4 regions of the Virgibacillus dakarensis genome follow, and region 2 is predicted to be linked to each of the others. Evidence: predicted binding sites of a transcription regulator. Region 2 holds the regulator's gene; each other region holds the start of a gene.
What was found. The regulator Rex, encoded in region 2, represses fermentation and respiration genes when NADH is low (regulators of the CRP and FNR family bind a similar motif). The targets are predictions, from matches to a motif close to TTGTGAAATATTTCACAA.
Positions count from the first base shown of each region.

Region 1: the regulator Rex is predicted to act here: its motif matches at 6,191-6,208, upstream of CZ382_RS02880 (DUF2249 domain-containing protein).
Region 3: the regulator Rex is predicted to act here: its motif matches at 1,779-1,796, upstream of CZ382_RS12630 (L-lactate dehydrogenase).
Region 4: the regulator Rex is predicted to act here: its motif matches at 1,517-1,534, upstream of qoxA (cytochrome aa3 quinol oxidase subunit II).

Region 1 covers NZ_LT732553.1:566,401-574,596, forward strand. The annotation lists gene CZ382_RS02835 (Cof-type HAD-IIB family hydrolase) at 199-1,047, opposite strand; gene CZ382_RS02840 (alpha/beta fold hydrolase) at 1,227-1,988, shown strand; gene CZ382_RS02845 (metal-sulfur cluster assembly factor) at 2,243-2,554, shown strand; gene mobB (molybdopterin-guanine dinucleotide biosynthesis protein B) at 2,642-3,142, shown strand; gene CZ382_RS02855 (molybdenum cofactor biosynthesis protein MoaE) at 3,144-3,617, shown strand; gene moaD (molybdopterin converting factor subunit 1) at 3,610-3,843, shown strand; gene CZ382_RS02865 (metal-sulfur cluster assembly factor) at 4,082-4,384, opposite strand; gene CZ382_RS02870 (hypothetical protein) at 4,406-5,653, opposite strand; gene CZ382_RS02875 (DUF2249 domain-containing protein) at 5,656-5,871, opposite strand; gene CZ382_RS02880 (DUF2249 domain-containing protein) at 5,875-6,117, opposite strand; gene CZ382_RS02885 (L-lactate MFS transporter) at 6,389-7,672, shown strand; gene fdhD (formate dehydrogenase accessory sulfurtransferase FdhD) at 7,762-8,196, shown strand, end outside.
Region 2 covers NZ_LT732554.1:2,538,984-2,547,179, reverse strand. The annotation lists gene CZ382_RS21725 (CPBP family intramembrane glutamic endopeptidase) at 1-157, shown strand, start outside; gene CZ382_RS21720 (YdiK family protein) at 160-363, shown strand; gene CZ382_RS21715 (class I SAM-dependent methyltransferase) at 617-1,348, opposite strand; gene CZ382_RS21710 (hypothetical protein) at 1,541-1,813, shown strand; gene CZ382_RS21705 (DUF2268 domain-containing protein) at 1,917-2,741, opposite strand; gene CZ382_RS21700 (redox-sensing transcriptional repressor Rex) at 2,930-3,559, opposite strand; gene moaC (cyclic pyranopterin monophosphate synthase MoaC) at 3,562-4,056, opposite strand; gene CZ382_RS21690 (ABC-F family ATP-binding cassette domain-containing protein) at 4,198-6,123, shown strand; gene tsaD (tRNA (adenosine(37)-N6)-threonylcarbamoyltransferase complex transferase subunit TsaD) at 6,551-7,561, opposite strand; gene rimI (ribosomal protein S18-alanine N-acetyltransferase) at 7,551-8,006, opposite strand; gene tsaB (tRNA (adenosine(37)-N6)-threonylcarbamoyltransferase complex dimerization subunit type 1 TsaB) at 7,999-8,196, opposite strand, start outside.
Region 3 covers NZ_LT732554.1:621,550-629,745, reverse strand. The annotation lists gene CZ382_RS12645 (oxidoreductase) at 1-970, shown strand, start outside; partial or broken gene CZ382_RS24250 (hypothetical protein) at 1,006-1,198, opposite strand; gene CZ382_RS12635 (hypothetical protein) at 1,328-1,525, shown strand; gene CZ382_RS12630 (L-lactate dehydrogenase) at 1,892-2,824, shown strand; gene CZ382_RS12625 (hypothetical protein) at 3,188-3,625, shown strand; gene CZ382_RS12620 (Ada metal-binding domain-containing protein) at 3,932-4,195, shown strand; gene CZ382_RS12615 (hypothetical protein) at 4,196-4,666, shown strand; gene CZ382_RS12610 (hypothetical protein) at 4,666-5,172, shown strand; gene CZ382_RS12605 (glycosyltransferase) at 5,370-6,371, shown strand; gene CZ382_RS12600 (CidA/LrgA family protein) at 6,764-7,135, shown strand; gene CZ382_RS12595 (LrgB family protein) at 7,128-7,817, shown strand; gene CZ382_RS12590 (LysR family transcriptional regulator) at 8,096-8,196, shown strand, end outside.
Region 4 covers NZ_LT732554.1:960,067-968,262, forward strand. The annotation lists gene qoxB (cytochrome aa3 quinol oxidase subunit I) at 1-503, opposite strand, end outside; gene qoxA (cytochrome aa3 quinol oxidase subunit II) at 596-1,474, opposite strand; gene CZ382_RS14420 (F510_1955 family glycosylhydrolase) at 2,105-3,010, shown strand; gene CZ382_RS14425 (cytochrome c biogenesis CcdA family protein) at 3,027-3,758, shown strand; gene CZ382_RS14430 (sensor histidine kinase) at 3,770-5,173, shown strand; gene CZ382_RS14435 (response regulator transcription factor) at 5,151-5,819, shown strand; gene CZ382_RS14440 (DUF2933 domain-containing protein) at 6,173-6,406, shown strand; gene CZ382_RS14445 (YjcZ family sporulation protein) at 6,526-6,642, opposite strand; gene CZ382_RS14450 (heavy metal translocating P-type ATPase) at 7,002-8,196, shown strand, end outside.

The DNA.
Region 1 (8,196 bases), on a different contig from region 2:
CACTGTCACTGGGAAAACAATGATCCTGAATGAAGGGGATACTGTCCAGATCGAATAAGATACTGTTCGAGATAGAGGAAAAACTGCCCAAGTCGGATAAGATACTGTCCGAAATGGAAGGAATACTTCTAAATAGAAGAAGAACTATCCAATAAATGAAATTACCATCAGGTACCGAATGGTAGAACAGGCGGAGTTCTACCTTGCTATATGGGTGTTTCCGTTTTTATCCAGGTTCAAATAATTTTCCAGAAAAACACCTATTCCATCTGCTTCATTCGTATCTGTTACGTGATCGGCAATGGTTTTCAGTTCATTAATGGCGTTTCCCATTGCAACACCGACACCAGCGTAATCGATCATTTCAAAGTCATTATCTTCATCTCCAAACGCAATAATTCGTTCTTCTGGGATATGATAATAATGAGCGACTTTTTTTAATCCAATTGCTTTATTCATCCCCTTCTTTACAATCTCAATGATATTCCATGGGGCGCCCCATTTGCGGTGCTCGATTAATTCTGCGTGATAATCGTCCAAATGGTTTCGTAATTTCTGAATGTGGTTTTCTTCCGGATGAATAAGCAATGATGTTGGATCATCCTTTAATTCATTTTTTAAGCTGCCAATCGTAAATGGCGGGTCATTCTGTGTTGTATGAAAAATTTCCAGGATTTTTTCATCATATTGATCAAGGTAAATATTGTCTTGTACCTCAGCAAGGATGTTTTGCACACCAATTTGGTAACAGGCATCAACGATTTTAAGAGCCGTTCTTTTTGGCATTGGATTATGCAATGCCTGCCAATTTTCATCGTATGGATGATGGATCAGTGCACCGTTAAAGTTGACCATTGGTGTGTTTAATCCAAGTTCTTTATAATAATTAATGCTTGCACGATGCGGCCTGCCTGTTGAAATAACAACAATATGACCTTCCTCTTTTGCTTTCATTACCGTTTGTTTGGTTCGGGGGCTAATTTCCTTCTTATCGGTTAAAAGTGTACCATCTAAATCCAACGCAATTAAATACCGTTTGTTTTCCATTAGTTTTCACCTCGCCTGAACCTAGTTTATAAGTGATTCATCAGAATGTAAAGGATAATATTGCACGAACGCAAAAAGTTAACACACCATTTACTTTCGGATATTCAAACTGTTTGCAAATGGGTGCTGAATAATACTAATATGTACTTATATATAATATTGACGAGAGGATCTTGATGATGATTGGTGTATTACATAAAAACTTCAATAAAGTTCCAGCATTAGTTGTTGTTGACGCGAATAAGGAAAAGGAGGCCTTACCGGTTGTCATCTATTTTCACGGTTTTACGAGTGCGAAAGAACATAGTTTACCGATAGCGTATTTATTAGCTGAGAAGGGATACCGTGTTGTTCTGCCTGATAGCGAATACCATGGAGAGCGTGAGATTGTAATTTCAGCACTAAAAAAACAAATTTCATTTTGGGATATTGTGATGCAGAATGTAAAGGAATTAAAAGAGATCAAGGATGAACTTGAGAAGCGGGAATTGATTGTAGACAACCGAATTGGGGTTGCCGGGACAAGTATGGGCGGAATTACAACCTCGGCTGCATTAACGCAATATTCCTGGATAAAAGCTGCTGCCGTGTTAATGGGATCCCCAAAAATCACCACCTATGCTAAAACATTGGTTAACAGCTTTAAAAAAATGGGGAAACTGCCTGTAACAGAAGAAGAGATCGATCAATTGTATGAAGAACTTGTGACTTTTGACCTGTCAAAACAGGCAGAAAAACTTGATCAGCGGCCATTATTATTTTGGCACGGCGAAAGTGACTCCGTTGTTCCGTTTGATCATTCGTACACCTTTTATGATGAAGCAAGACATCAATATACGAATCAGGATCATATTCGTTTTATCAAAGAAGCAAATCGTGATCATAAAGTGAGCCGTTACGCCATTTTGGAAACTGTAAAATGGTTTGATACACATTTGTAAGAGGATGTTCAAAAAGTACCAAAAGTAAGCGGTCAATCTCGAGCTGGCAATAGGGGATCTTCTGCCAAAACCACCTACGACAATCGCCAACGTTAGGAGTCAGCACATTCTGTTCAAATCCGTGCTCGGAAACTCGCCGCCTAGGCCTTCAAGACCTTTGCACAAGTACGTACTATAAGGTGTGAGGTAAATCATTTAAAAAAACATGGAAATATGTTTAAATAAGAATAAGAAACAGGTAGGGAGGTATTCTGATGGATGAAGCGTTACAGGATAACATACTAGGTGCACTCGAAAATGTTATTGACCCAGAATTGGGCATTGATATTGTAAACCTTGGTCTCATATACGGTGTTGATTTGAAAGATGACGGTGTTTGTGATGTAACCATGACGCTCACTGCAATGGGTTGCCCACTTTCCGCGCATATTGAAGCTGACATTAAACGGGCACTTGATGACATCCCTGAAATAAAAGAAGTTAACGTGAACATCGTATGGAATCCGCCATGGGGCAAAGATAAAATGTCGCGTTATGCAAAGATTGCATTAGGCATTCCAGATTGATCAGTGTTATGGTACAAGGTTGATTCATTAGTGATGGATCAGCCTTTTTACTTTTCAAAATGAGATTTTTAAAATGAGGGCTTGGATATGCAAACATGCCAAATAGTTGGTTATAAAAATTCAGGTAAAACAACTGTAATGAAGTATTTGATAACGCACTTTTCCAAAAAGGGCTTGAAAGTCGGTTCGTTAAAACATCACGGACATGGAGGAGAGCCCGCATTAATAAAGAATACGGATAATTATCAGCATTTTGCAGCAGGTGCAAGCGTTAGTCTGGTTCAAGGAGAAACTAACAGCCAAATAATCCTTCCGAATCTGGATTTAACAGAACTTATTCGATTATTTACATTATTGCAGATTAATTTATTGTTTGTAGAAGGGTTTAAACAAGCGGATTTTCCCAAAATTGTTTTATTAAAATGTGAAGAGGACAAATCGCTTTTAAACAAGCTTTCGTCGATAATTGCAGTAGGATCATGGGATGAAGGCCTGCTAAAAGGTGTAAATTATCCTGCGTTTCCGATCACAAACATGGAAGCACATGTAATTAAGCTGGCGGATTACATACTGGACGGAAGGTGTTAGGATGGCAAAGGATTTTTGGATTACCGATCAGCCGATAAACCTGAATGATTGCATCGCAAAGGTTGTTCGTACCGAGGCGGGAGCGATTAATACATTTATTGGCACCGTTCGCGAATTTACGAAGGGTAAGCGAACATTATTTTTGGAATACCAGGCATATATTGCAATGGCGGAGAAAAAGCTTTGCCAAATCGGTAATGAAATAAGTGAAAAATGGCCGGATGCCAAAACAGCAATTGTACATCGTATCGGTCGTTTGGAGCTTTCCGATATTGCTGTTGTCATTGCTGTTTCGACTCCACATCGAAATGATGCCTTTGCGGCAAGCAGATATGCCATTGAACGAATTAAGGAAATTGTCCCGATCTGGAAAAAGGAACACTGGGAAGATGGCACCGAGTGGATAGGTGATCAGAAAGAAATGGTTTCTTATATGGACAATCTGCCAACAGAGGAGGAAATGAAAAATGATTGATGTGTTATTTTTTGCCGAGTTGCGGGAAGCGATAGGAAAGGAGAAAATTTCTGTCGAAGCGGATGTTGTTTCGGTCAAGGAGTTAAAAGCAAAATTGCTGGCAACCTATCAGTTGGAAAACCTTGATAATGCGATGATTGCGGTTAACGAGGAGTATCAAACCGAAGAAGCGAAAATTGCGGATGGTGATGTCGTCGCATTTATTCCGCCGGTTAGCGGGGGATGATGGAGCCATTTGCATAGAGATATCATAAAAAAAATAGGCTTCTTCAAGGAGAGGCCTACGATTACCTGCTAACTCCTCCTTATTAAGAGGAGGCGCCATAGTGGCTAAAGATATAGCGGTATCTTTAGCCTTTAGTATTTTATTATGTATTAACGCTGCAATACCCACCTCTAAGTGTGAGTAAACTAAAAACGCTACGTCCTGTGTGTCGGAAACCCCCGCTGAATGAAGCTTCACTTTATGCAAACCCTAGCATTTCTTTTGCCCGGTCACTCATTTTATCAGGTGACCATGCCGGTTCCCAAACGAGGTTAACATCAATCTCAGCAACCCCTTCAATTTGACCGACTCGATATTTTACTCCGTTAGCAATGCTATCATGCATCGGGCATCCGGGGGTCGTAAGTGTCATCGTGATTTTAACGTTATCATTATCATCCAGTTCAATCGCATAAATAAGCCCCAAATCCATAATATTAACACCAAGTTCCGGATCAATCACTTCAAATAATGATGCCCTAACCTCTGTTAATAATGACATTTCTAATCTCTCCTTTCATTATTAAACAAGCAGCACGCGGATAATGGATATTGTGTAAAGTAATGAAGTTAACGCGAGCAGAGCCTGAAAAATAAGTAAAAATATACTAAGTTGTAATAACCCGGACAGCATGAGTCCTGCAACACTAATGATAAACAACACAAACAGTATTACAGCCACTTTTTCATTAACCATATCTTTTAATGTCGGAACTTTTTCCTTGCCGATTCGTTCCGAGTATTTGTATGTCCACCATAGAAATGGAACAATTTTGTATAAATATCCTAAAATGCTAAAGATGATCCAGCCCATCACATAAAGAAAAATCAACCAGCTCCAAATCAATTGATTACTTACCTGAAAAAGATATAGCCCTACAGCGATTATATGGACACCTAAACCAATATGAATGGCTAACAAAGAAAATGAAAAAGGACGATCCAATTTTTTCTTAATTCGTTTTGCGAGGATTTCCCGAATATCAAAGAAAAAGAAGCTAAATCCGGCTAACAGCAAAATCCAGCCAATTCCTGATAACAATGCACTTCCTGTCCAAAATGATCCAATTAATCCGAGCAATCCTGCAATATAGGTAAAGAAGGCGGTTTTTGCCCATTTCATCGAATAACCATGAGATAAACTGAACATGGGGACAAGCTTATAGGAAAACCCGAAAATCAGCAAGGTGAACCATCCAGCAACGCCAAGTACGATATGCGTATGCAAAATGGTATTATGGTTACCAACACCGCCAAAGGCAAAATTCCATGCTAACAAAAATCCGGCAACAATTGTTAAAAAAAAGCAGGTAATTGCTCCAAGAACAAATAGGGTCATTGAATTTCTCTTTTGCTGCCTTAAGATCGTTTTAGCCATCTGAATCACAAACATAATGATCCCAATAATGGCCATAATTCCACCGTAGATAGCCTGGTCAGGTTTCAAGCCCAGTAACAACGCAAAAACTGTTATCCCAATAGCGGTAACAAGAAATTGGATAAAACCAAATGTTTGATTCCATATCGGTGTCAGGAAGGCAACAGGGACAAGCTGATACATTGCCCCCATCGCAATCATGACAGCATATCCTAACAGCAAAAAATGAGCCCCCATCCAGATGTCGGGGATGCGAAAATTTCCCGCAGCTAATAGATCATTATTTACAAAAAGTATTATTTGTGCTGCTACTAATGCTATTAGCGCATAAAGAATAAAAGCCAGTGGTAATTTAATGTTTGTGTCTGATTTCATGCTCGTACCGGGCATCATGTTTAATCACCAGTCTTTGTTATGATAATCTTGAAACTTCCATCTTCCTGAGGTTCTGTTTCATGCAAATATCCGCGCTCATTTAATTCCTCGTACAAAAACATCGGACGACGGTCATTGATAATGGTTAACGACTCACCGCTGTTCATCTTGTCCAATGCCTTTAGTGTACGCATCATTGGCTTTGGTGGTTCTAGTCCACGATTATCAATAATCATACTTCATTCAACTCCTTTTTTGATATAGGTAACTTTCCAGTGCTTTTTCGCTACTTTTTCGGCTTCATGTGTGAACCCTTTGCGCTTTAAAACAGCATGTAAAGGAACAGGATTAAAGGGTGCGTGTAATACAAGTGCTTGCCCATCTTCCAACTGCTTCACGGCTCCCATGATTTTATCGAAAGGCTCTTTTTTTAAACGAAGATCCTCCCGTACATCTAACTCGATAAATTTTTTTGTGCTCATTGAACTATCACCTCGTATTACGGATTCATATGCCTTTGTTATACCCCATGATAATTATTTTCAATTAGAAAAGTAGTGATTAATGTCACAAGTCCATATGCAACGTAAAACGTGAAACATCACCAAGAATGTGGGAACGTAATGGAAAGCGCGATGAAAATTCAATAAAGTCAAAATGCTGGTTGACTTGCATACGCTTACATGATAAATTTGCTTTAAATTTAATTCACAAAGTGTTTATAATTGAAAACCAAAAGGGGAGAGGATGTCATTGGAGAGGGTTAAAAATCGCTGGTTAATTGCTGCCTCTGCTGTCGGGGTTCATATTTCGATTGGATCCGCCTATGCATGGAGTGTTTTTACAAATCCGATGGTAGACCAATTTGGCTGGAGTACGACAGAAATTTCGCTCGTTTTTAGTATTGCCATTTTTATTTTGGGGTTTGCTGCTGCTTTTATGGGCAGATTTGTTGAAAAACATGGACCGAGAAAATCAGCAATGCTGGCTGCGCTGTTTTTTGGTGTCGGTGTAGCTGGTTCAGGTCTTGCCACAGCAATGGAATCATTGCTTCTATTGTATTTTTTCTACGGTATTATCGGTGGAATTGGTTTGGGGATAGGATACATAGCTCCAGTATCGACGCTGGTCAAATGGTTCCCCGATCATCGGGGACTTGCTACGGGTCTTGCCATTATGGGCTTTGGTTTTGCGGCATTAATTAGTGGCCCGGCAGCTGCATCCTTAATCGTTAAAGTAGGAATTTCCAACACGTTTTTTATTCTTGGAATTATTTATTTTGCCGTTATGAGCCTCGCCTCTTTGTATCTTGCCCCACCGCCAAAGGGCTGGGCACCTAAAGGATTTCGAGAAAGTGAACAAAATGGTACACGAAAAATTAAACCGGATCTTTCCCAGCTTACTGCGAATGAAGCAATAAAAACGCGCCGGTTTTGGATGTTATGGTTTATGCTGTTTTTGAATGTAACATGTGGAATTGCTATCATTTCAGTTGCATCTCCAATGGCTCAGCAAATTGCCGGGATGACACCTGCCGCGGCTGCAGCCATGGTTGGAATTATGGGGTTATTTAATGGTGGCGGTCGGATCGGCTGGGCAACGTTGTCAGACTATATCGGACGTCCAAATGTTTATACCACGTTTTTTGTGATTCAAATTGCTGCATTCTTTCTTTTGCCATTTGCTGCAAGTGCAATATTGCTGCAAATACTGGTGTTTTTCATTGTGTCCTGTTACGGTGGTGGCTTCTCATCCGTTCCTGCTTATATTGGCGATATATTCGGGACAAAACAGCTCGGTGCTATTCACGGTTATATTCTGACTGCCTGGGCAATGGCTGGCGTGGCTGGTCCGCTTCTTTTATCACTAATTTATGATTCAACGAAAAGCTACAATATTACGATGTTTGTCTTTGGCATTCTTTTCATCGTTGCTTTGATTCTTTCCCTATGGATCAGGGTTGATATGAAACGATTACAAGGTGAGCAATATGATGCAAACATCGAAATTTCGGGTATTGTTAATGAACCACGTTAGTGGAATCATCGGCGCTTGTTAGAAATATAATTTAATAGTCGGTCTTACGTGGGAAAAGGTATGGTTTATGGTCAAAGGGAGGAGCGATTATGGACAAAAATAGTACAACATTATGGAAGACAACGAAATATCATCACCACCTGCAGACAATAGAGGAAGACGAAATCGCTCGCGAATCGGCAATGACGATTGTGATCAACGGTACACAATACGCCACGATTGTTTGTACGCCAAATCATCTAGAAGAATTAGTTATTGGCTTCTTGGCTTCAGAAGGTATTATTCGATCGATCGGACAAATGAGAGCATTAACAATTGACGATGTGGCGGGGTTTGCTTATGTCGAGCTCGTTAACACGATCGAATTTACGGAACGAACTGAACGATGGATTGGTTCCTGCTGTGGTAAAAGCAGGGAATTTTATTTGAAACAGGACGTTAAAACAGCTAAAACGATTACAACAAGAATAACGATTTCCACTGATCAGGCGCTTGACTTGATGAAACAATTCGATTACATCGCC
Region 2 (8,196 bases):
TGTCTATGTCAAAACAAAACGAATCATTGTGCCTATTTTAGTACACATGTCTTTAAATTCTATTGTGGTTATTCTCCAGCTTTCCTTAACGCAGGAGGAAATTGAAAAAATGATGCGGGATTTGGAACAGATGCAAATGATTTTAATTGGAGGCTAAGTATGCGAACTTCACCAAAAATAATGGCTGTTATTTATTTTTTAATGGGGCTGTTATTTACGTATATTGCAACACAAACCGTTACAGATACTATTTGGAATTTTTCAACCATCGTTCTTGCAGTCATTGCAACGCTAGATTTTGGTGTCTCCCTCCGTTTACTATTGATTGACTTCCGGCTAAAGCATAAAAACAAGAAGGAGTAGCCTGTGTGCCTGTGCTGCTCCTTCTTGTTTTTCCCAGTTAAGAACGCATCTGAATTTCACTAATTAATTCATTATCAGGAAAGACTATTCCACTTCCGGCGCTCAGTGGCTAGTGTACAACGCCCGCCTTACATGTTCCCTTGCTATATATAATCGTTGAGGATATTTCTCCCTCTCAGAAGGAGGCGAGAGTTATTATTCTGTCCCACTCTCTAGTGGTGTCAAAACGACTATTTGCCATCCCTGTTTCCCATTACTTTTCCGCCTTGTATACGACATACTTTAATTGATTGGAAAATCGTTCGGTCAATCGTTGATGTTTATCCCAGATTTGATATAATGACGGATCAAGTGGTTCCAGCGGATTTAACTCCTGCAGTTCAAATGCATCCTTCTGCAAGGATTGCCCTTCCAATAAATGGGCTACCGTATGTTCCTTTACTATCTCAACTGAATGAAAACCGGCATTACGAAATATGCTCCTCCAGTCCTCCGCGATAGGGATCTCCCTTAACCCATACAGTTCTTGAAAATCACCAACCTCATCAGCTGAAAAAGCGGCCCCCGCCGTCATTTCCAGATCGAGAAGCATACCTCCTATTCGCAATAAACGGATATATTCCCTGGCAGTCTTTGTGACATTGGTAAATACCGTCACCGATTCAGCAATGATGAAATCAAAAGATTCCTTTGCTAAAGTGCTATTCTCCATATCCCCCTCTACTAATTGAATCGTTACTTTTTCCCTGGCAAACCTTTCCCTTGCCCTTTCCACCATTAGCGGATGCTGATCCAGGGCAGTCACCTGACATCCGTACGTTTTGGCTAAAAAAGCAGCTGTCTGTCCCGTACCGCACCCTGCGTCAAGAATATGACTCGTTTGTTTAATAGGCAGATCCTTGAGCAATTCCTTCGTCAAGGCTAACCCACCTGGATGGGCCCCGCCAACACCAAGATGAGCCAAAACGTCGTGATACGTAAACATGTCCAAATAATTACCTCCAGTTCACCTATTTTTATTGAAATACTGAGTTTTTTGTCCAATCAGAAGGGGTTTACTGACATAAGGTATTACTACAGCAGCAAAATTTCTCGCTCGCTTTTACTTTTACGTCAACTAACATCACCCTTAAAAAAACCATTATATTTGATTCAATGGGAAAGGAGTAAATGTAGGATGTCAGTGAATCCTTATTATCATCAGTGTTTAAGATGCGTTGGACGTCCTGTCAGAATCAGAACAAGAGATGGCCGTGTACATCATGGGGTCGTTTCACGCGTCAGTAATTCACATGTCTACCTTCGTCCAATGGGAAACCGAAATCTTGGCGGGTTCGGTTATGGGTATGGTGGATACGGTGGATATGGCGGCTGGGGATGGGGATGGGGTTTTGGTGCAGGAATCGCCCTAGCAGCTATTGCAGCCTTATCACCATTATTCTTTTGGTAAAACCTGAACATTCCTTACCACATGCTGCGGCTGGAAGATGTATATATTATCCCTTCACCCTTTTCAGCATTGCAAAAAGCCTGTGCCTAAGCAGGCTTTTTGCTTAGCTTGAAAAATCCGAATCCGCATAAATAGTTTCTGCAGGGACATGTAATGTTCCTTTTATCCGTTTTTGTTTATTTTTCATATACGATGACACGATATGAAATCCGACATTGTATCCAGCCCATCTGGGAATAAAACCTTCTCCATACAATAGGTCATGGTGCCGCCGGTCTTTTTTCGGCAATGTTAAATTTGGTTTTAACCATCTTTTAAAATATTTCTGTGCAGTATTAGCGTCATATATGGATGCCCATTTAGCTAAGTGATCCTTACCTAGGCGTTCCTGCACTGCCATTTCCGCTAAACCTTCCAGAACAATGGAATCCAGCAGTTCAATCTTGTCTTCCCGTTTATCAAGATAATGAAGTCGGCATACATGATTATATTCGTGGGTGAGAAGTTTTTGCAGTTCTTCTTTCGTATTGTTCCCGGCAGCAAACAGGAAAACCTTGTCTTGATAGGACAAGCCGGACAACCCATTAAAGTCAGCCTGCAATTTTTTGTTTTGCAAATCAGAAGGGAATATAAAAACGGGAACATCCGGCCCATCCCATTCCTTTTTTAATTTGGCAAACCCCTCTTCTATGATATTCCAGCAATTGCTATGGATTAAAGATTCAATTAATTCCTTATCCTGTGAGCCCGGTAAAAAAAGACCGTGGTAAAGCAAATGTTGATGGATATCAGCGGAAGAAGCATCCTGAAAATAAGGGATTAACTTCTCGCATATTTGCTCCTTTTGCTGCCGTCGCTGCTCCACCCGTAATTTCCCCTTCTTCTTGATATAATCCTTCAGCCATTTATCCGTTTCCACAACTGCCATTTACTTCAATCCTTTTCCCGAATAAATAACGATCACTATACAGTATGTTAGCGGAAGCAATTTGTTGAGGAAATAGTAAAACTTCTATTTGAGAACTATGCCGTATAATTTTTTAAAACGTAAAAAAGGCTTCCTGCTTAACAGAAAACCTTTAAACGCTTATATTTGCATCCTTCCCAAACTAAAACCTAATCTAATGGATAATGTTTTAAGAAGTAAACCAGCGCCTGTAATTCTACAGCTAAATCAATATGATGAACGCGAATATTGTCTGGAACGGATATCCGTGCCGGCGTAAAATTAAGGATACCTGCAATACCTTGATCGACAAGCCTTTCGGTGATCCCGTCTGCTTCAGTTGCCGGTACCGTTAAGATCGCAACTTGAACGCCAGCTATTTTTTCCTCCAACTCATCAATATGGTAAATTGGAACACCGCCAATTTCTGTCCCTATCTTATCCGCATTCGTATCAAACGCCATTACTATTTTTGTATTATTGTTTTTCATAAAATTATAATGTAAAAATGCAGTACCAAGATTTCCAACACCGATCAGCGCAACCTTGGTCACTTCATCCTGATCCAATGTTTTCCGGAAAAAACCAAGTAAATATTCGACGTTGTAACCATAGCCCTTTTTCCCCAATGCCCCAAAATAGCTGAAATCGCGCCTTATCGTTGCCGAGTCCACCTTAACAGCCTCACTCAATTCTTTGGATGAGACTCGCCTTTTCCCCTGATAATGCAAATTATTTAAAAATCGATAATATAGCGGCAGTCTTTTTGCGGTAGCTTGTGGAATTTTATTCTGATCCACGATTACTCCTCCTTCCCTTTCCGATAGTAATCACCTGATTTTCCGCCCTTTTTCTCCAGTAGATAGGTTTCCCCGATTACCATTCCTTTATCAATTGCCTTACACATGTCATAGATTGTAAGTGCAGTCGCTGAAGCTGCCGTTAATGCTTCCATTTCAACACCTGTACTGCCTTTTGTCTTAACAAATACCTCTATATGTAATACATACGTATCAGCCGAAACCTGCCAGTCAAACGAAATATCTATTCCTTTTAATTGTAATGGATGGCACATTGGAATCCATTCAGAAGTTTTCTTGGCAGCCATAATCCCGGCAACCTGTGCAACTGCAAGCACGTCACCTTTTTTTATTTGATTACTACTAATTTTTTGGTAAATTTCTTCTGAGACTTTAATACTGGATGTTGCAAGGGCGGTTCGATCTGTTTCCTTTTTTTCACTAATATCAACCATCCGAGCCCGTCCCTCTTCATTAAAGTGTGTGAAATTTGCCATATGCTCATCTCCATTTCACTTTTACGTTCCGTATATCTCTTAGTTTATCAGAAAAAATCCAATAAGTCGTGATTTTATTCACAAATTATATTGCGAGCCCAATTAAGAATGCGATACACTTATGTGGATGAGGTGAACGAAATGATTATCATGCAATTAAACGGGATCTCCAAATCCTTTGGTGCGGAACAAATACTATCGAATATAAAACTGGAAATAAAAGAAAAAGACCGGATTGCTATTGTCGGCCGAAACGGTGCTGGTAAATCGACCCTGCTCAAAATAATGGCTGGGGAGCTTAGCTATGATGAAGGTGACATGCATAAACCAAAGGATCTTTCCATTGGCTATTTGTCCCAGCACACTGGCCTTAAATCAGATAAAACCATTTGGGAAGAAATGCTTGCTGTCTTTCAGCACTTGCTTGATCAGGAAAAAGATTTGCGTTTGTTGGAAACGGAAATGGAGCAAGCTGCTTCCTTAACAAAAGCCAACTATGAACAGCTCCTGCACGATTATGATAAGAAACAGCAAGCATTTGAAGCTGGTGGCGGGTATCGTTATGAAGCTGATATCAAGGGCGTCCTGACAGGACTCCATTTTCAGGATTATGATTACGGTACACCGATTAATGAACTAAGTGGCGGTCAGAAAACTCGCCTGGCCTTGGGAAAACTATTATTGAAAAAGCCCGACTTGCTAATCTTGGACGAACCGACGAACCACCTGGATATCGAGACACTTTCATGGTTGGAAAATTACTTAGTAAATTATCCAGGTGCCGTTACAATCGTTTCCCATGACCGGTATTTTTTGGACAAAACCGTTACGATTGTGTACGAGATTTCCTATCACAGAACGAAAAAGTATTACGGCACATACAGTAAATTTCTTGAACAAAAGGCACTAAATTTTGAACAGGAAATGAAAGAGTTTGAAAAACAGCAGGTAGAGATGAAACGAATGGAAGAATTTATTCAAAAAAACATCGTTCGCGCATCTACAACAAAGCGTGCCCAGTCAAGACGAAAACAGCTAGAAAAAATGGATAAACTCGATAAACCGGCTGGCGAGGAATCATCTGCATCCTTTTCGTTTAAAACCAAACGACGAAGCGGAAATGATGTATTGAAAATTGATGATTTAGCCTTTCATTATGCGGATAGTAACGAGGATTTGTTTTCACATGTGACACTTCATGTAAATATAGGAGAACGTATTGCCCTTGTTGGCCCAAATGGTGTTGGCAAAACAACTTTGTTAAAAACGATCCTTGGAACATTAAAACCAACCCGCGGCACGATCCAAATTGGCACAAATGTCGAGATTGGCTATTACGATCAGGAACAAATGAATCTAACACCATCGAAAACAATTTTGCAGGAATTATGGGATGAGTATCCGACAGTAAATGAAAAGGATATTCGTACCGTTTTAGGTAACTTTTTATTTTCCGGTGACGATGTGTTGAAACAGGTTCACACATTAAGTGGTGGAGAAAAGGCACGGCTGTCTTTGGCTAAACTAATGATGCAACAAGCGAATTTACTCGTACTGGATGAACCGACAAACCATTTGGACATAGATAGCAAAGAAGTGTTGGAAGCTGCGTTAACCGATTTTCCAGGAACTATTATTTTCGTATCTCATGACAGGTATTTTATCAACAAAATTACCGATCAGGTGGTGGAAATGCAGCGTGATGGTGCAACTGTTTATTTAGGCGATTATGATTACTATATTGAAAAGAAGCAAGAGCAAGCGGAACGTGAAAGGCTTCGGCGATCAACAGAGGTTATCAACAAAGTAGATGAAAAGAAATTAAGCTTTGAGGAAGAGAAAAAGCTCCGCAGTGAAAAGCGAAAAACAGAACGTAAAATAGTGGAACTGGAGGAAGCAATAGAACAACTGGAGAACGAACTAGCAAACCTTGAGCAAAAAATGACCGAACCGGAAATTTACCAGAATCACGAAAAAACACTGGCACTGGCAAAACAAACCGGTGAGATGAAACAGGAAATCGAGCGGCTGATGGAGGAATGGACAGCATTACAGGAAGATGATTGAACCAGAACCGGGAAACAGTTTACCCGGTTCTTTTCATTGTTACCTAGGGGATAGAGCGGTTATACACAAAAGGCAGGAGGACGACCTTATGCGTTAATCAAACGATTGATCAACCATTATGCACGTAATCCACAAACTTATGCACAGCTAAACTAGGGATTTAACCGTTTTTCAATAGCGTTATGCACAATATCCACAAAATCATAATTACTTATCCACATTTTTTGTCCACATAACTACTTTTGAGCTGCTATGCTTCACAAGCGATATCCACACACCTGTTGATAAATGAAATTTGATCAGGGGATACCGGATACCCTCTCCTCTTTTATTTTTTGTTAGAATAGAATGAACTTTCCCTCATCTTTTATTCCTTCTATCTCAAAAAAGCAATTGGAACAAAGGATTTAAAGTCGGGATAACCTGCTTATTTTAATAACAATGACGGATTCGCATTTAAATCCCAGCCAGCTCTTCTTCCTTGTTGATAGAAAACAGTACCAGCAGCAGCAATCATTGCAGCATTATCAGTACAAAGTTTTAATGGGGGAATTGATACTGGTATGCCTGTATCAGCGAATCGCCTCTGGATTGCCTCCCGAAGGCCGCTATTTGCAGCCACCCCGCCAGCGACAATTACCTGCTTAACGGCAAATTGGTTTGCTGCTTTGTATGTTTTTTCCGTCAGTACCTCCACAACACTTGCTTGAAAACTCGCAGCGATATCTTCTTTTTTTAATGTTTGGTCACGCTGTTTGGCATTGTGGATTGTGTTAATAACAGACGATTTTAATCCACTAAAACTAAAATCATAGCTATCCTCTTCAAGCCAAGCCCGTGGAAATGGGATGCTCTCTTTTCCGACACTTGCCAGGCGGTCAATTTGCGGTCCCCCAGGATACGGTAAATCCAGCATGCGGGCAACCTTGTCATACGCCTCACCAGCTGCATCATCACGTGTTTCACCAATTACCTCAAAACTTCCATGTTCCTTCATTAAAATAAGCTCTGTATGCCCTCCTGAGACAACTAAAGCTAATAACGGAAAGGTAAACTCTTTTTCAAAACGGTTTGCATAAATATGTCCGGCAATATGATGGACACCAACAAGCGGTTTTTGCTTGGCAAACGCTAATGCCTTCGCAGTATTGACACCGATCAATAAAGCCCCTACCAAACCAGGCCCTTCTGTAACAGCTATGCAATCAATTTCATCCCATGTCATTTTTGCTTGTGCAAATGCTTCTTCCAATACAACCGTCATTTGCTCGACATGATGGCGTGAAGCTATTTCCGGTACAACCCCGCCAAAACGTTTGTGGCTGTCAATTTGTGAAGCTACAACATTTGCAATAATTTCGCTGCCATTTTTGACAATGGCTGCAGCCGTCTCATCACAGCTTGTTTCAATTGCTAAAATATAGTTATCATTTTTCATATAAGTTCACCCACATAACAATCGCATCTTCCTGATTATCGACATAATAGTTTTTCCGAATCCCGCCTGGAACCAAACCAAACTTTCGGTACATATGTTGCGCGATGATATTTGACGTACGTACCTCCAGTGATAAACGGCGGCCACCTAGACGGACAGCTTGTACCATCACGTAATGAAACAATTTTTCACCAAGTTTATTCCCCCGATAGTCAGGCATGATAGCAATATTCGTTATTTGTGCGTCATCTACTACGACCCATAATCCCGCATAACCAACAATTTTTTCATCCACTTGGAGGACAAAATAATGGGCAAATTGATTTTCCACTATCTCCTGCTGAAAAATATCTCTTGGCCATGGTGCAGTAAACGATGCCTTTTCTACCTCCGCTACCTGATCAACATCGTGTTCTTCCATTTTACGAATCAGCAATTCAGCCATTGGCACGTTTTCCCTTTTGTGTTTCCAGCCATTTTGCCTCAGCCTCTGCCAGACGTAAATAGTTCGGGGTTAACGTGTGCGTATTATCATTATTTTTCCCGAGTCCTGCCAAAGCCAGATGGGATGGTTTAGCAAGGTGATACGGCCCTTTTGGAATAACAGCACGGTCACCCATTGTTTTTACAATACT
Region 3 (8,196 bases), 1.9 Mb from region 2:
TCATCTGCCATTCGTACTGCAAAGAGAGAATATAAAGGTAAAAACAATTTATCGAAGAAATCCTGAACATGATAGCTGGGATAGGATTGCAGGAGTAAATTATACTTCTGATTTAGATGAATTATTAAATGACAAGGACATTCAACTCATCGTGGTTTGCACAAGACATGACAGCCACTATGAATACACAAAAATCGTATTAGAACATAATAAAAACTGTTTGGTCGAAAAGCCTTTTATGGAAACATCAAGACAGGCAAAAGAAATATTTGCATTGGCAAAAGAGAAAGGATTAATTGTTCAGGCGTACCAAAATAGACGATTTGATAGTGATTTTTTAACCGTTCAAAAGGTCATTGAAGAAGGAAAAATGGGGGACTTGTTGGAAGTGGAAATGCATTATGACTATTATCGTCCCGAAGTACCTGAGTCTGTTCATTCCTTTGATCCTGCTTCGTCATTTTTATATCAACATGGCTGTCACACACTAGATCAGGTCATCAGCTATTTTGGCAAGCCTGATCATATACATTATGATGTAAGGCAATTATTAGGACAAGGAAGAATGAATGACTATTTCGATTTGGATTTATATTATGGCAGGTTAAAGGTATCTGTAAAATCCAGTTATTTTAGACTTAAAGAAAGACCCAGCTTCGCCGTTTATGGTAAAAACGGGTGTTTTGTGAAACAAACCAAAGATCGTCAGGAAGAACATTTAAAGTTATTTTACATGCCTGATAACAAGGATTTTGGTATAGATACAATAAAACATTATGGTGTACTGACATATATCGATGAAGAAGGTACAATCCGCGAAGAAAAAGTGAAATCCGTAAATGGTGATTATGGCAGAGTATATGATGACTTATATGAAGCCGTCATAAATGGTAAAGATAAAACCATTACAGATGAACAGACACTGCTGCAAATGGAAATATTAGAAACGGGAGTTAAAAACTTAAAGTAAAATGAAAGGCAAGGCTGATTCTGTTATAGACGTTCTTGATACATGCCTTTATTTATGCGTACGACTTTGCGAAGTTCTTCCAAAAGTGAGATAGTGTGTATTTTCTTTTTCATGAATAATGCCCACTTGTACGAGTTGTTCGGCTTCTCTCCGTAAAGCCTGCTTATAAACGAAGTAGCGATTAATGATGCCGTATTTTGGATATTCCCTTAAACCGCTGAAATTCCGATATTAAAAAGCCCAATTTCTTAGTATTATATTAAGAAATTGGGCTTTTTTCAACTACGAAAAGGACCGGGCGGGGTTTGCCCAGTTTTTCTTAAAGATTGCGATATTTTTGGATAGGATTAGCTGCCTGTGTCGGACTTTCCCGTATTCGGGGTAGGTGTTCATTATCCAGGAGATGTCCTTGCAGCAGCAATTCTAGGTATTTTTGCATCTGCAGTTGCTTGCCGATTTGTATCTAAGCTAATTTTAGTCAAGAAACTATTAGGGATTTATGAAAAAGGGGAACAAATCATTTTGCCATCCAAAAAGAAGGCGAGAGGAGCTTAACGAATAGATCGATTCACCAACTAACGGATAAAGTCCCCCTTCCAAGAAAAGAATAAATATTATTTGGATAAAGGGGGAAATTATGTATAATAATTATCTATGTCAACCTATTGGAGAAAAGGTGAGGCAAGTAAAGAGTCAAGGTTACCAACCGGTGTTCAGTGCATACTAATACTCCGAAATTTTCCATGCAACGACTAAGGGGAAAATAATTAGCAGTTGCAGACATTTAAGGAAATGTTGTATAATTAATTTGTGAAATAAATCACATATATTTTATCTTAAAAATAGGTTGGAGTAATTTCCCTTATTTTTGACTCACCTATGTAAATATTATCACAAATAAGTTTTGCTGGAGGGAACAATATGGGTATTACAGTTGGAAACAAAGTAGTTTTAGTTGGAACGGGAGCTGTGGGTTCAAGTTATGTATATGCGTTAATGAATCAAGGTTTATGTGATGAATTGGTGCTTGTGGACGTAAATCAAGAAAAAGCAAAAGGCGATGCGATGGATTTAAATCATGGAGTTGTCTATGCACCTAGTACGATGACGATCAAATATGGTTCTTATGAGGACTGCCAGGATGCTGCAATTGTGGTAATAAGTGCAGGAGCGGCCCAAAAACCAGGAGAAACAAGATTGGATCTCGTAAGCAAAAACATGAAGATATTTGAGTCGATTGTAGGAGACGTTATGAAATCTGGCTTTAATGGCATTTTTCTAGTGGCAACGAACCCAGCAGATATTTTGGCGTATGCTACTTGGAAGTTTTCTGGTCTACCAAAAGAAAGGGTAATAGGATCAGGGACAATATTAGATTCCGCGAGACTGCGTTTTTTATTGGGTAAAGAGTTTAATACGGCACCGACAAGCGTTCATGCTTATATTATTGGTGAACACGGGGATTCACAGTTTCCAGTTTGGAGCGCGGCTAACATTTCTGGAGTATCGATAGCGTCCAGGCTAACAGATGAAAGAAGAGAGGAACTTGCTGTAGAAGTGCGTGATGCAGCCTATAAAATTATTGAATCAAAAGGAGCCACCTTCTACGGAATTGCCATGGGATTGGCTCGGATCACGAAGGCAATTTTAAAAAATGAACAGGTTGCATTACCGGTTGGTGTGTTGTTAGAAGGCGAGTACGGACATCAAAATGTATATATCGGTACGCCTGCTGTTATTGATCGTTCTGGTGTGAAGAATATTGTTGAACTTGACTTGGATGACGTTGAAAAAGAAAAATTTAATCGTTCTGTTGATACGCTTAAAGGTATTCAAGCTCATTATTGGAAATAATGCCAGAATCCTGCTTAAGCGAATTACTACACAGCTAGCAGTAACGTGGAGAACGGTTTAGCGATGCCTTTAAAATCTTATCGTTTTATGTGAAAACACAATTTTTTGATACTCGGGCCTTTGCTTTAGAAAAGAGTTGAAAGGCCCTTTTTAACTGGTTTTGGTTGCTTTTATTTTGCGGCGTTATGGAGTAGCCTTCTTGAGTCCTATTTTGACAAATTAATGTCGCATTAACCGTTGTTCATGCCCGTATCATTTGATAATTTTGAATAACCTAAAATAGGCCAATTCACCAATTTACAGATAAATGTACCCCCTTTCCGGGATATTGAATAAATTATATTGTGACGGAGGGGGGTAACTATGTATAGTCATTATCCGTATCAACCAACTTCAGACTACGAGGGGAAAAGGGAGACCGGTAATGCGTTACGGCGTCCAACCGGAGTTCAAAGTGGATACAATGTACCTTCATCAAGCAGCCAATTTTCTGAAACACCTAATCATCAACAATACCCTAAAGATCTCCATAAAACACCTAATGGCTACGAAGGATCTCATACATTCACCGGACAGCATAATGGAACAAATGCAAATGGTTACTATTATAACCCAATAACGTATACACCATATAGTGAACCTGGGTTCGATATGAAAACGCAGTTAGACCATATGCAACATCTGCTTGTGCAATTAGTAGAACAAAACAATGAGATAATCCGGCACCTGCAAAATCCGCCAGAACAAACTCAAACTGTTTCAACCCCGTCTGGAGGAGGGGCGGTTATTGTACGCATGTAATTGCTAATTTATTTTTGGTCATACTAGACATCATTTTAGAGTTGTAACTATATATATGAAAAACTCATTTATGAAGCATAAAGCCCTTGGTACCCTATTTTGGGAATACCGAGGGCTGAAGTATTTATTTCATGAAACCTTGAATTGACCTCAGATAAAACTATCACAAACGGTGAAAAGGTTAGTCATTCCTCCTGCCCGACTAATATGTCACTAGTACATACTTCCTGCTAAATGATGTGACTTTAGACAGCATACGAACGGAATAAACGGCAGTACAAGAAAACGAACAGTCATGCAAACGACATCTATCCAGCGAAATCTGGTTCGGAATATTCCGCCGGCCGGTCCACAATTACAACTGTAAAAACAACGAAAATTTATTGCAGGTCAAACAAGCCGAAAAAAATGAATATAGAATTTTTTGTTGATATACAAAAGGTGGAAGCTGTAGGATACCGCCCTTGTAAAAGGCGTCAGGCAGAAACTATTCATCAAAAATATAAGCTCATTTACATTATTCACTTTGTCTTAGCAAATAATAGTAATAAAAAATGTGAGTTGAGCTAGATGTATTCGCTTCTTTTTGTTTACCTGACAATCCTATATATCATCGCCTTTTCTGTTTCCGGGAAAAAGTTAAACGTGTTTGAGAATTTGTTTATCTTTATGGTATTGGAGTTCTTGATCACAAGCTTTTCTGCAATTTTATACGTTAATCTGCAGGTATGGGATATTACGGGGAGCCTTGAACTGTTTTTTGTTTACCGTTTATACGAAGTTATCGTTCTTCCATTACTATACCTGACATATTTTAATTTGCTGGCAGCAATTCGCGGGCGATTATGGAAGGTTATGTTTACGTTTTTTTCCATTGCTGTTATATATGGTACAGAGCTTTTGCTTGTAAAAGGAGAAATAATAGCTTATCGGGACTGGTCTTTTTGGCAATCACTTATCGTTATTTCGTTGGTTTTATTCTCAACGTATATATTATATCGGTGGTTTAGACGCGTTTTACGGAAGGAGGGAATCGGCTAATGACTTTTTTACCAATAGCTTTCGATGAAAATGAAGTCTTTATCATCATTGGGCTAATCCTTTCTTTTTCCCTCTTTTTTTTACTCCCCAAAAGGTTTCCTTTAAGTATTACCATTGTTATGATGCTTTTGGGAGCAGTCATTGCCAGGCTGTTCGATCATTTGTTGTCATCGCCCGATTTGAATTTTTACAATTTGATGGACACAGATAAATATGAATTGTTTGATATTATCGCCTATTGTCTATATGCACCGTTTTCCTATTTTTTTATCTATTTTTTTGAAAAATTTCACATTCGCGGGGTGGGGATTTTCCTGTACATTTTGGTCTGGTCATTATTCGGGATGATGTTTGAAGGGATATCCGTCATCTTTCATTTTTTTAATTACCATGGATGGAAGTTAGCTTATTCGTTTGGTGTGTATCTAATTACACAATTATTGACCTTGCTTTTGTACCGTCTTCTTATGCATGTTCACCAGCGGGAAACAAGGACGAAAGCATAACTATTGTACGGTCAGATAAAGTAATACTTCATCCAGAGGGGTTCCGACAAACAGGCGAGCTAATGCAGGCAAAGGCATACGGACTCTGCACGCTTTAGGGTGATTACAGCCCGTTAATGCCTAATAAAATTATGGACTGTGGTAAAATAATCACAAGAAATTTTAGGAAGAGAAAAACTGTTAAGAGGTAGATAGAGATGAAAAAAGTTGGATTACTGATGCGGAAAATACAATTTGCCGAAGCACAGGGACCTCGTGTTTTTGCCGATAGACTAAAGCAAATCGGAAAGGAATTGGGGATCGACATCGTTTTTATCTCCCCGGAACGGCATGTTAGCGGGTATGACCACTTGTCAGGCTACGAGCACGAAAAAGGGGATTTGGTAAACTACGACATTGTGCTTGATAAAATTTACGCGGAAAATATTGATCATGTTATTTATACCGTTTCAGGCTTTACCTATTTAAAAATGTTCATTAAAAATAGTGTGCTTTTCCCGCACAGTTTTCCGGATCCGGCACTAACCGGTTACGAGATGATGAAACCATTTTATCACATCGTGGATAAGGCTATCGTCCAAACCGAATATTTAAAAACACAATTACATACAGTATTTGAAGTTGATGATGTCACAGTAATTCCGATTGGTTTTAATGAAGCTTTAGCTGACAAGCATTTTGACCCGATGCAAATCGTTCCCAACCGCGTGCTTTGGATTGGCAGGGATGAAGCAAATCGCAGGCCGGATCTGGTTCTGGAATATGCCCGGCAAAATCCGGACAAGGATGTATTTATGGTATTCGGAGGAGAACGGTACAGAGAAAGTATGAAGCAATATTCCATACCGGACAATGTGAATTTACGGTTTGCCTTAACACAGGATGAAATATTCTCGCTTATGAATAGTGCCAAAGTATATTGGAGCTGTTCTATATTTGATACGTTTGCCATGCCGCTGACGGAGGCATTGGCAATGGGAAAAATCATCGTTAAACCGGAGCATCCGTGTTACGATCATATCAGTTCCAAACACGCATTCTCCGGTAATGAAAAGAACTGGTTTGAGCTGGTCAATATGGCTTTGGCATCACCGAATAAAGTATCGCAGGAAAATCGGCAATATGCATTCAACCATTTCTCAAGTGCTGTTATGAAACAGGGTTATCGGGACTTTTTCGATAAATGGCTGCGAAATTAGGGAAAGTTCCTTATCGAGTAGTGAAAGCGCCCGTTCTGATTCATCATTAGGATGATGAATTGGGTCTTATAGAGGATGTTCAAAAAGTCACCAAATGATAAGCGACGAATCGTGTCGCCCGCTTGCTTTTCCGCTCCTCATGTACCTGGGATAAGGATCTTCTGCTAAAACCGCCCACGACAATCGCCAACAGCAGAAGTCAGTACCTCCTGTACAAGCCCGGTGCCGGGAGCTATGCCGCCTCGACCTTCAAGACCCAATTCGGCGACTTTTTGAACACGCACTTATAGGTCGAATTTGAAGACAAAATACTTTTCAAAGAATACTAGAAGGTCTAATATAGATTCTTATAGTATTTTTTTAATCTCCTTTTTATGAAAGAAGTGTCATCATTGTTGAAGCTAGCCAGGATTATTTTACAAATTGCAATTTTATACGGTATTTGTTTAATTGGTAATGGAATTCAGCATGTTTTCCATTTATTTATACCGGGAAGTGTCATCGGCATGATCCTGTTGTTTGTTCTGCTTTTAATGAATATAGTGAAGACAGCATGGATTGAGGATGGTGCAAATGTCATTATTAAAAATTTAACCCTGTTCTTTATCCCCGCTACGGTTGGGATCCTGGATTACATGGATGTTTTTACCGGTAAAGGATCTCTTCTCATTTTTATTGTTCTTGTCAGCACGGTTTTGGTAATGGCCGGTTCAGGTTTTGTAAGTCAATGGATGATGCAGCGGAGGGAAGTTAACCATGATTAATGTACTAATCGGAATGGCAGCAATTGGTGGTACACTACTTATGTATTTGGCAGCGGTAAAGGTTCATCAACATGTTGATTTTACATTTACTCTGCCAGTCATTATTGCAACATTTATGATTGTTGTTGTGCTGTTAACGTTCCATATTCCTTATGACACATACATGATTGGCGGTGAATGGATCAATAAACTGTTAGGTCCGGCCGTGGTTGCACTCGCTTATCCACTTTACCAGCAACGTACTATCCTAAAGGAACTGATTCTTCCCGTTTTCAGTGGAACGATGGTTGGTGCAGTAGTCGGGGTGTCCACAGGTATATTGCTTGCCAAATGGGCAGGTTTTGACGACTTGATTATCTATTCGCTCAGTCCAAAATCAGTAACTACGCCAGTCGCCATGGCCGTCGCCGATTCAACCGGAGGAATAACTCCGTTGGCAGCAGTATTTGTCATGATTGCCGGAATTGGTGGCGTGATGGTTAGCACAATCATTTTGCGGTTTTTTAAAATCAACCACTATCTTGGACGGGGTGTTGGCATGGGCTGTGCATCCCATGCCATCGGAACAGCAGCTGCGATGGAGCATAATCAGCTTGAGGGATCAATCAGTACCGTTGCCATGGTCGTAAGTGCAGTAGTGGTATCAATTATTACACCAGGGCTGATTGTTTTGTGGTTGTAGATAGAACGGAAACGGCTAGCCTGCCTATGTTATGGTAAAAAGCTGTTCGTTGATGTGTCAGTTTACCTTCACCGTAGTAATGTAGCTTATTTACAGCATCCAGCGTTTTCCACTTGTATACATGTTAATACGGAATGGTATTTCTTAATAACATTTAGCATAATAAGAAAAAGTTATCTCATTGCGAAAAAGTATACCGTATGGCTTCTTATGAAGTGAATCGCTACGTTTGGGGAAATATAGTATTATATCGGATAAGATAAAGGTGGTAGGTGTAATTGGATATTAAACATTTGCAGTATTTTGCTGAAGTAGCTCATACTGGCAGCTTTACCCATGCGGCGGAAAATTTGTACATTACCCAGCCTGCCTTAAGCAG
Region 4 (8,196 bases), 1.6 Mb from region 2:
GAAGACCACCCAGAACTAGGAGAACCACCAATGACGAACGAGATGTTAAATAACATTGCACCCATGAAATATAGCCAGAAGCTTAAAGCATTTAAACGCGGAAACGCCACATCGCGGGCACCAATTTGTAGTGGAACGACAAAGTTCATTAAGGCCATAATAAATGCCATTGCCATAAAGATGATCATAACAACCCCATGTGTAGTGAAAACTTCATTATATTCCTGAGCGTTTAAAAATGTGTTTTCAGGTATGGCAGTTTGTGCACGCATCATAATGGCATCTACTCCACCGCGAAATAGCATCAATATTGCGGATAGCAAATACATAATGCCGATCCGCTTATGATCAACTGTTGTTAGCCATTCACGCCATAGATAACCCCATTTTTTAAAATAGGTTAAGACTACAATTATTGCAATAACAGTTAGTGCAATAGCAACCATTGATGCGAAAATTGTAGGAGTAGGGTTAGGTATGGCAAATCTATCAAAAAAATCCATTTGTTTAACTCCTTTCAATTATATGAAACTATGGTTAAAAACTTTGAAAGCTATTAACTAATTAGTCATTTACTTTCCTGGCTCTCAAAGAACTAATTTGTTTCATTTTTTCCTTCGGACTTTTCATCAGGTGTGCTAGCTCCATGATGTTCACTAGGAGGAGGTGAAAAGCCCAAATGAGTTCCAGTAAACGTTAATTGTCCAAGATGAGCCGGTTCCAACAACTTGTTGAATTTTTCTTTTGTAAGCGGCTTTGCAGTAGCTTTAATTTCGTTTACCCATGTTTCATATTCATCCTGGGGAAGTGCCTTAACGTTGAATGTTTGTTCGGCAAAACCTTCACCAGTGAACATAGCGTTTCGGCCCATATATTCTCCTGGGTACGTAGCTGCCAAATTCAATGTGTTTATCATACCGGCCATTCCGTATTTCTGTCCGGCAAGTTGTGGAATCCAGAAGCTGGACATCGGACCGTAGGCATAAATTTTAAATTGAATTGGTCGGTTTGTTGGGATAAACACATAGTTTACTGTTTCAATATTTTCTTCAGGATAACTAAAATGCCACTTCCAGTTGGACGATGCTGCATAAATAACCAAAGGTTCCTGGTTCTCATATCCTTCTGGTACTGTTTCGACTTCATATGTACTTTTAACAGTGACAATTGAAAGGAAAATGACAATTAAAATAGGTATCCCTACACAAATGGTTTCAACAATTTTGTTCCCTTTAATATGCGGGGGTTCATAGTCTTTACTTTGTTTTGACTCACGGTATTTTGTCAGCATAACTATTAAAAGTACAAAAACCGCGACGACAATAATCATCATTGTCCAAATGGATATCATAATAACATCAGATAACGTGTTGGCTTGGGGTCCTTTAGGATCTAAAACTGTTAATGGTTCACACCCAGCTAGCACTGTTATTGCAATGATAACCATACTTAACAAGGTTAATTTCTTTTTCATGCAATATCTCCTTCCTTTTTGGATGAATTGTTTAAATGGTTGGTGTGAGATATATCACAACAGATACACATATGATGTTAAGGATCTATAATGTGAGTTTCAATATGATGTGATTTTTTTCACTTATTGTTCAAAAGAAATTAAAGAATTTATGACGACTTTATGTGTTTTCTGTGGAGTTTGTGAAGGTGAGAATCTCAAAGATTGACGATAGTATACAACTATTAAACATCGAAAATGTGTCTATTTTTGGATAAATGTGCCCGGTGTACAGGACTGCAAGGGAAAGCCGATCATAATAGGAGTATTACCAAAACAGAAGGGATGTACTTTATGAGTTTACCTTGGCAACATAGGCGTGGCTCTGCATTTCTGCGGGGAGTAGGTTATGATGCAAAGTATATAATGAAGCATATTCAAAAGAGAGAGAATTTAAGGGAAGCATAGATTTTATTGCCTTATTTAACTATTCATTTAAACACAACCCATCATTTCTCAAAAGTAAGATATATAATTTTTCATCCAAACAGATTCTGCACAAAAACTTGATATTTATCCTATATGCTAGTCGCAGCAACTTCTTTTAGCAACAGAAAGGGAACTTTAAAATTAACGGAGGACATAGTACAGATGATGAAAAAAGCAATGATTATTGTAACTCTTGTTGCAGGATTATTCGTAGCTGGTTGCAGCAGTAGTGAGAGCAAAGAATTTGAGGTTTCGTTTGATGGCAGCGTGGACCATGTTCATGGGATGGGCTATGCTGGTAGCGACAAAGGATTATATTTCGCTACACATACAGGCTTAAAAATATATCGTGATGGGGAATGGCTGGAAACAACGAAAAATTTAAATGACTACATGGGGTTTAATGCAGTTGATGAAGGATTTTATACATCTGGACATCCCGGTGAGGATTCCGATTTACCAAATCCGATTGGGATCCAGCGGAGTTTCGACGGTGGAAAGACATTAGAAAGCGTGAAATTTGAAGGAGAGACTGATTTTCACGGAATGGCTGTAGGGTACAAGAGTCATGATATCTTTTTAATGAATCCAGGGCAAAATTCGGAGCTGGAACAAGGCTTTTACAAGAGTACCGATGATGGAAAGTCATGGAAAAGTGTCGGCGCACAGGGTCTAGAAGGGGAATTGTTCGCTTTGTCCATCCATCCTTCTGATTCAAAATTGGTTGCAGCAGCTACAACAGCCGGTGTCTATTTGTCAAAAGATGGTGGGGAAAGTTTTCAACTGCTTACAGATGCAGCCCAAGGTACAGCGGTATTTTTTAATGAAGAAAGTTTATATTATGCCAGCTATAATAGTGGACCGTCTTTAGTAAAATATACGATTAAAAATGGTGAACAAGAAGAACTACTATTACCTGATTTGACAGAAGATGGGCCAGTATATATTGCTCAAAATCCCCAGGACAATCAACAGTTTGCGATATATACAACAAAGGGACAGGCATTTTTATCAAATGATAATATGAAATCTTGGGAGCAAATTTTAGTCGATGGAAAAGTAAAATAAGCGAGCTGATTTAAAAATGTTTGATTTGTTTAATCGAATTAGCAGTACATTGAGTGGTCCAATTATGGATATTGCATATGGATTGGAACAGCTGCCATTGTTGTTTGCCTTCTTTCTCGGTGTTGTTGGTGCAGTTGCACCATGTCAGCTTACCGGTAACATTAGTGCTATTACCATTTATGGAAATAAATCATTAGTCGAGAAAGTACCTTGGGTTCATGTATTCTGGTTTATTTTCGGCAAGATTGTCGTCTTTTCTGTATTGGGTCTCGTGGTATGGTTGCTGGGGCAGGGGATTTACAGTACGCTAGTGCAAATATTGCCGATATTGCGAAAAGCAATTGGGTCGCTCCTCCTGGTAATTGGGTTATTTATGCTTGGTTTGTTCCGCTGGAAACGGACATGGCGTATTTTTCAACTTCCGCAGCGGGCCTTTGGTAACAGTTGCCTGGGTAGTTTCCTGATGGGAGTTAGCTTTACACTTGCCTTTTGTCCAACTATGTTTGTACTATTTTTATTGACCCTAATGCCTATCGTTCTCGTATCATCATATGGAGTAATTCTGCCATCCGTATTTGGAATTGGCACATCTCTTCCATTACTAATTGTTATTTTTCTTATTTGGTATTTTGGCGCGAGTGGAGCGATACTAAAGAAAAGTAGAAAAATTGGCGCAATTACTCAGAAGGCAGCAGGGCTGCTGCTCATTGTGATAGGTATTTTTGATACATTAACTTATTGGGTGTAAAGAGGTAGGCTATGTTTAATAAACTTTCATTTAAAATCGGATTGCTATTTTTTGTGTTTATTCTTGTGTTTGAGTCATTCTTGTTTTTAGCATTATATACGAATCTGGCCAATGAACGAATTGATGAAGTGATGGAAAGCACGTTAGCCCGCGGGAATACACATCGAGACGTCTTAGAAGATAATTTTAATAGGTCAACATTGGAACATGTAGGCATTATGGAATCTGTTTCTGCTTTTGTAGTTATCGTAACGGACGAGAATGGTAATGTCATCGTTTCGTCTGATCCAATTAAACAGGAAATGATGAACGTGATGAAACGCACTAGAAATAATTCTATACCCACCGAGGGTAAAATTGTTGAAGACCGTTGGAAACAGAAACAATATATCGCAACTGAAAGTCCAATAACAATTAATGGTGAGCTTCAGGGAAACGTATTTATGTTTGCCAACACAAATACCGTAAAAAAGATTGTTGATCAGCTCGGGCTTCAGTTTGTGTTCATCGGTCTTATTACAATAGTGCTAACGATTATTGCCATCTTTTTTCTAACCAGGTTTATTACCCTACCGATCATCAAAATGAAGGAAGCAACGGAACAGCTTAGCAAGGGCAGAAACAAGGTTGAGCTGCATACGGAGCGTAAAGATGAACTGGGAGAATTAGCCGAATCGATCACCAAATTGTCAAATGATCTAGAACAGTTGAAAACCGCAAGAAATGAATTTTTGGCAAGCATCTCACACGAGCTCAGGACACCCTTAACCTATATAAAAGGCTATGCTGATATCATTAATCGGAAAAGTACGTCGAAAGCAGAAATTAAGGAGTATACGGCAATTATACGTGATGAAACAGATCAGTTGTCCGAGCTAGTTAAAAATTTATTTGAACTTGCTAAAATGGATCAAAATAAATTTTCCATTATTCGGGAAGATGTCAACCTATGTGACCTAATTAAATCTGTAGCAGACCGGATTCAACCGGTGTTTGCGGAAAAAAATATAATGTTCTCTGTCCATTGCCAGGAAGATATTATCGCTTTTGTTGACCCGGAACGATTTCAGCAGGTTCTGATCAATATTTTGGATAATGCCAAAAAACATTCTTCCATAGGTGACCGGATTCTTTTGGAAGTAAGAGAGACTACACATGAATTACATATCTTTATTTCCGATGAAGGGGAAGGAATACCGAAAGCTGACTTGCCATATATATTTGACCGTTTATTCCGTGTTGAGAAATCACGGTCAAGACAAAGTGGTGGAACAGGGTTAGGGTTGGCGATTGCCAAAGAAATTGTTGAATCTCATGGCGGAAGGATAGAAGTTCAAAGCAAACGGGGAAAAGGGACAACCTTTATCATTACGTTAAGAAGAGGTGAGCCTAATGAAGAAGGTACTGTTAGTTGATGATGAACAACGTATGCTTGATTTATTGGCATTGTATTTAGAGCCCCACCATTTCAATTGTACAAAAGCATTGGGCTCAGATATGGCATTGTCCTATATAGAAAAGGAAACGTTCGATATCGTGCTGCTGGATATTATGATGCCGGAAATGAATGGATGGGAGCTTTGCCAGGGAATTAGACATGTTTCAGATGTACCTATTATTATGGTAACTGCACGAGATCAGCGGGAAGATATCATAAAAGGATTGAGGCTCGGGGCTGATGATTATATTACAAAGCCTTTTGATGAAGATGAACTGGTTGCCAGAATGGAAGCTTTATTACGAAGAAGAATTCCCACGAATCGCATGGAAGTACACGGATTGTTGTGGGATGAGGACCGCTTTGAACTTACCTATAAACATCAGCCGATTAGGCTGACCCCAAAGGAATTTGCTATGATTGGTCTGTTAATGAAAAAACCGAACCAGGTATTTGCTAGGGAACAGCTGATTGAGCTGATATGGGGGTATCATTCCGATACCGACGGAAGGACAGTTGACTCGCATGTAAGGAACATAAGAGAAAAAATTAGACAAGCTGGTTTCCCAATTGATGATCATTTTAAAACGGTGTGGGGAGTTGGGTATAAGTGGGTGAATTAATCCCGGACCTCAAGCGTTTGTAACAAATTCTCGATAATTATTTGAAATCCTTCCTTTATGCTTTATATGAAGGGAGGAGTAAAACTATGAAAGCTTGTTTCTTTTGGATTGGCCACTATTTTGGTCACAGGGATTGGTAATGTTGGTTTTGCGCAAAGTGACTCGAAAGGATGAAGTTTTGATGAGATGTTTCCATCTATGCAAGAGATGCATCCAGAAATTGGTCAAAGGGTCAAGAAGAAATGAAACAGATGTATCAGAATTGCCATGGTTCCGATAGACCCGAACAATGACTCAATTGTAATATTAAATATAGGGGGGGTAAATCTTCAAATTCTTTATGGATTTGTATGATGGAGGTGTGTTCAACGGATTGGGGTTTTATATTACTTCTTCTAATCTGTCCACTCATGATGTTGTTTATGATGAAAGGGCTTATTCATGGCGGCCATCACAATCATGGGAAACATAATGATGCAACCGAACCGCTGCAGCCTTCCGATGAAGTTGACAGACTTGACAGCTATAAGGTTAAACAATTGCAGAAAGGAGTGGAGCTCTTAAAAAGCCAAAATGAATCATTTTAGGCAAACCCGCCGCCGTTATATCCAGCTCCAATAACAGGTGCGCCATATCGGTATCTTCCACAACAACATCCGAAAATCATATAAAATTCCTCCTTACCATTCAAATTTTTATTTTTATCTTAATATCCATACCCAACATAGGCTACTCCTACAATAATCAATAGGATAAACAGCACAATGATTAAGGCAAAACCACCACCATAACCTACACCTGCTCCAGCAACAGCCTCACTCATTCATCAACACCCCATGATCGTTTACAAACAATATATGTGAAGAATCAACGATTGTTAGGGACATTACCCCAAGTTTTTGATATTTCTGGCCATGGGTTTGTTTTATAAAACGGTTATCGTTTGGGAAACTTAATGGTGGGAAATATATTTATAATAAACTGGGTGTTGTTTCCAATTAACTTCATAAATCGTTAAATTTGCATTTAAATCGTAAAGCAATTATGATTAGGTTGTTTGTAAAATGCATTACGGGGGTATAGTATAATGAAGCACTGTTAAGAAGGGTCTACCAATTTAGGAAATAAATGTAAGGGAAATTAAAAAACTATTTTTCCGCGAAAAGAAAAGGAGAGATATAAATGACAAATCATGAAAAAAAATCACACAATCACAGTGCACACCACGAACATGACCACAATCATCATGAGCATAGTCATCACGATCATTACAGTCATGGCAATCATGAACAGCACAATCATGCTAATCATTCCCATGATCATCATGAGCATAGTGCACATGAAGGACATGGGAATGGAGGTCATGGTGGTGGTCACAGGCACGGGAGCCATGGTCATCACGGCCATCATGACCACGGGGATATGGTGAACGATTTCAAAAAAAGGTTTTATATTTCCCTGATTGTCACCATTCCAATCCTGGTTTTGTCACCAATGATACAAAGTTTTATCGGAGTTGATTGGCAAATCCCATACAATCAGTATATTTTATTTGTACTTGCTACTTTTATCTTTTTCTATGGCGGCTGGCCGTTTATTACTGGCGGGATTAGTGAGTTAAAAGACAAAAATCCCGGCATGATGACGCTGATAGGTCTTGCTATTCTAGTCGCGTATGTATACAGTTCCCTTACCGTATTTGGTTTGGAAGGAAAGGACTTTTTCTGGGAACTTGCTACATTAATCGACATTATGTTATTAGGACATTGGCTTGAAATGCGATCTGTCATGGGTGCATCTAATGCACTCGAAGAACTTGTTAAGCTCATGCCAAATGAAGCCCACAAATTAGATGAAAATGATGAGGTAAAGGATATCCCGGTATCTGAGTTGAAAAACAATGATAGGGTTCTTGTAAAACCAGGTGAAAAAATCCCTGTCGATGGAACAATCGTTGATGGTAAATCAGCAATAGACGAATCTATGCTTACCGGAGAATCCGTACCCGTGGAAAAAAATAAAGGCGATGAGGTAATTGGTGGTTCGGTAAATAAGGAAGGATCGCTGACAATACAGGTTGAAAAAACAGGCGAGGATTCATACCTTTCTCAAGTGATAACACTAGTTAAGGAAGCACAAGAGTCAAAATCGAGAACGCAAGATATTACAAACCGAGCAGCTAAATGGTTATTCTATGTTGCCTTAGCAGCAGGTTTTATCACATTGTTCGTTTGGTTACTATTAGGGTATCCATTTGATGTTGCCCTTGAGCGCATGGTCACAGTAATGGTTATTACCTGTCCACATGCCCTTGGTTTAGCCGCACCACTGGTTATAGCAGTTTCGACATCAATTTCTGCTAAACATGGCCTGCTAA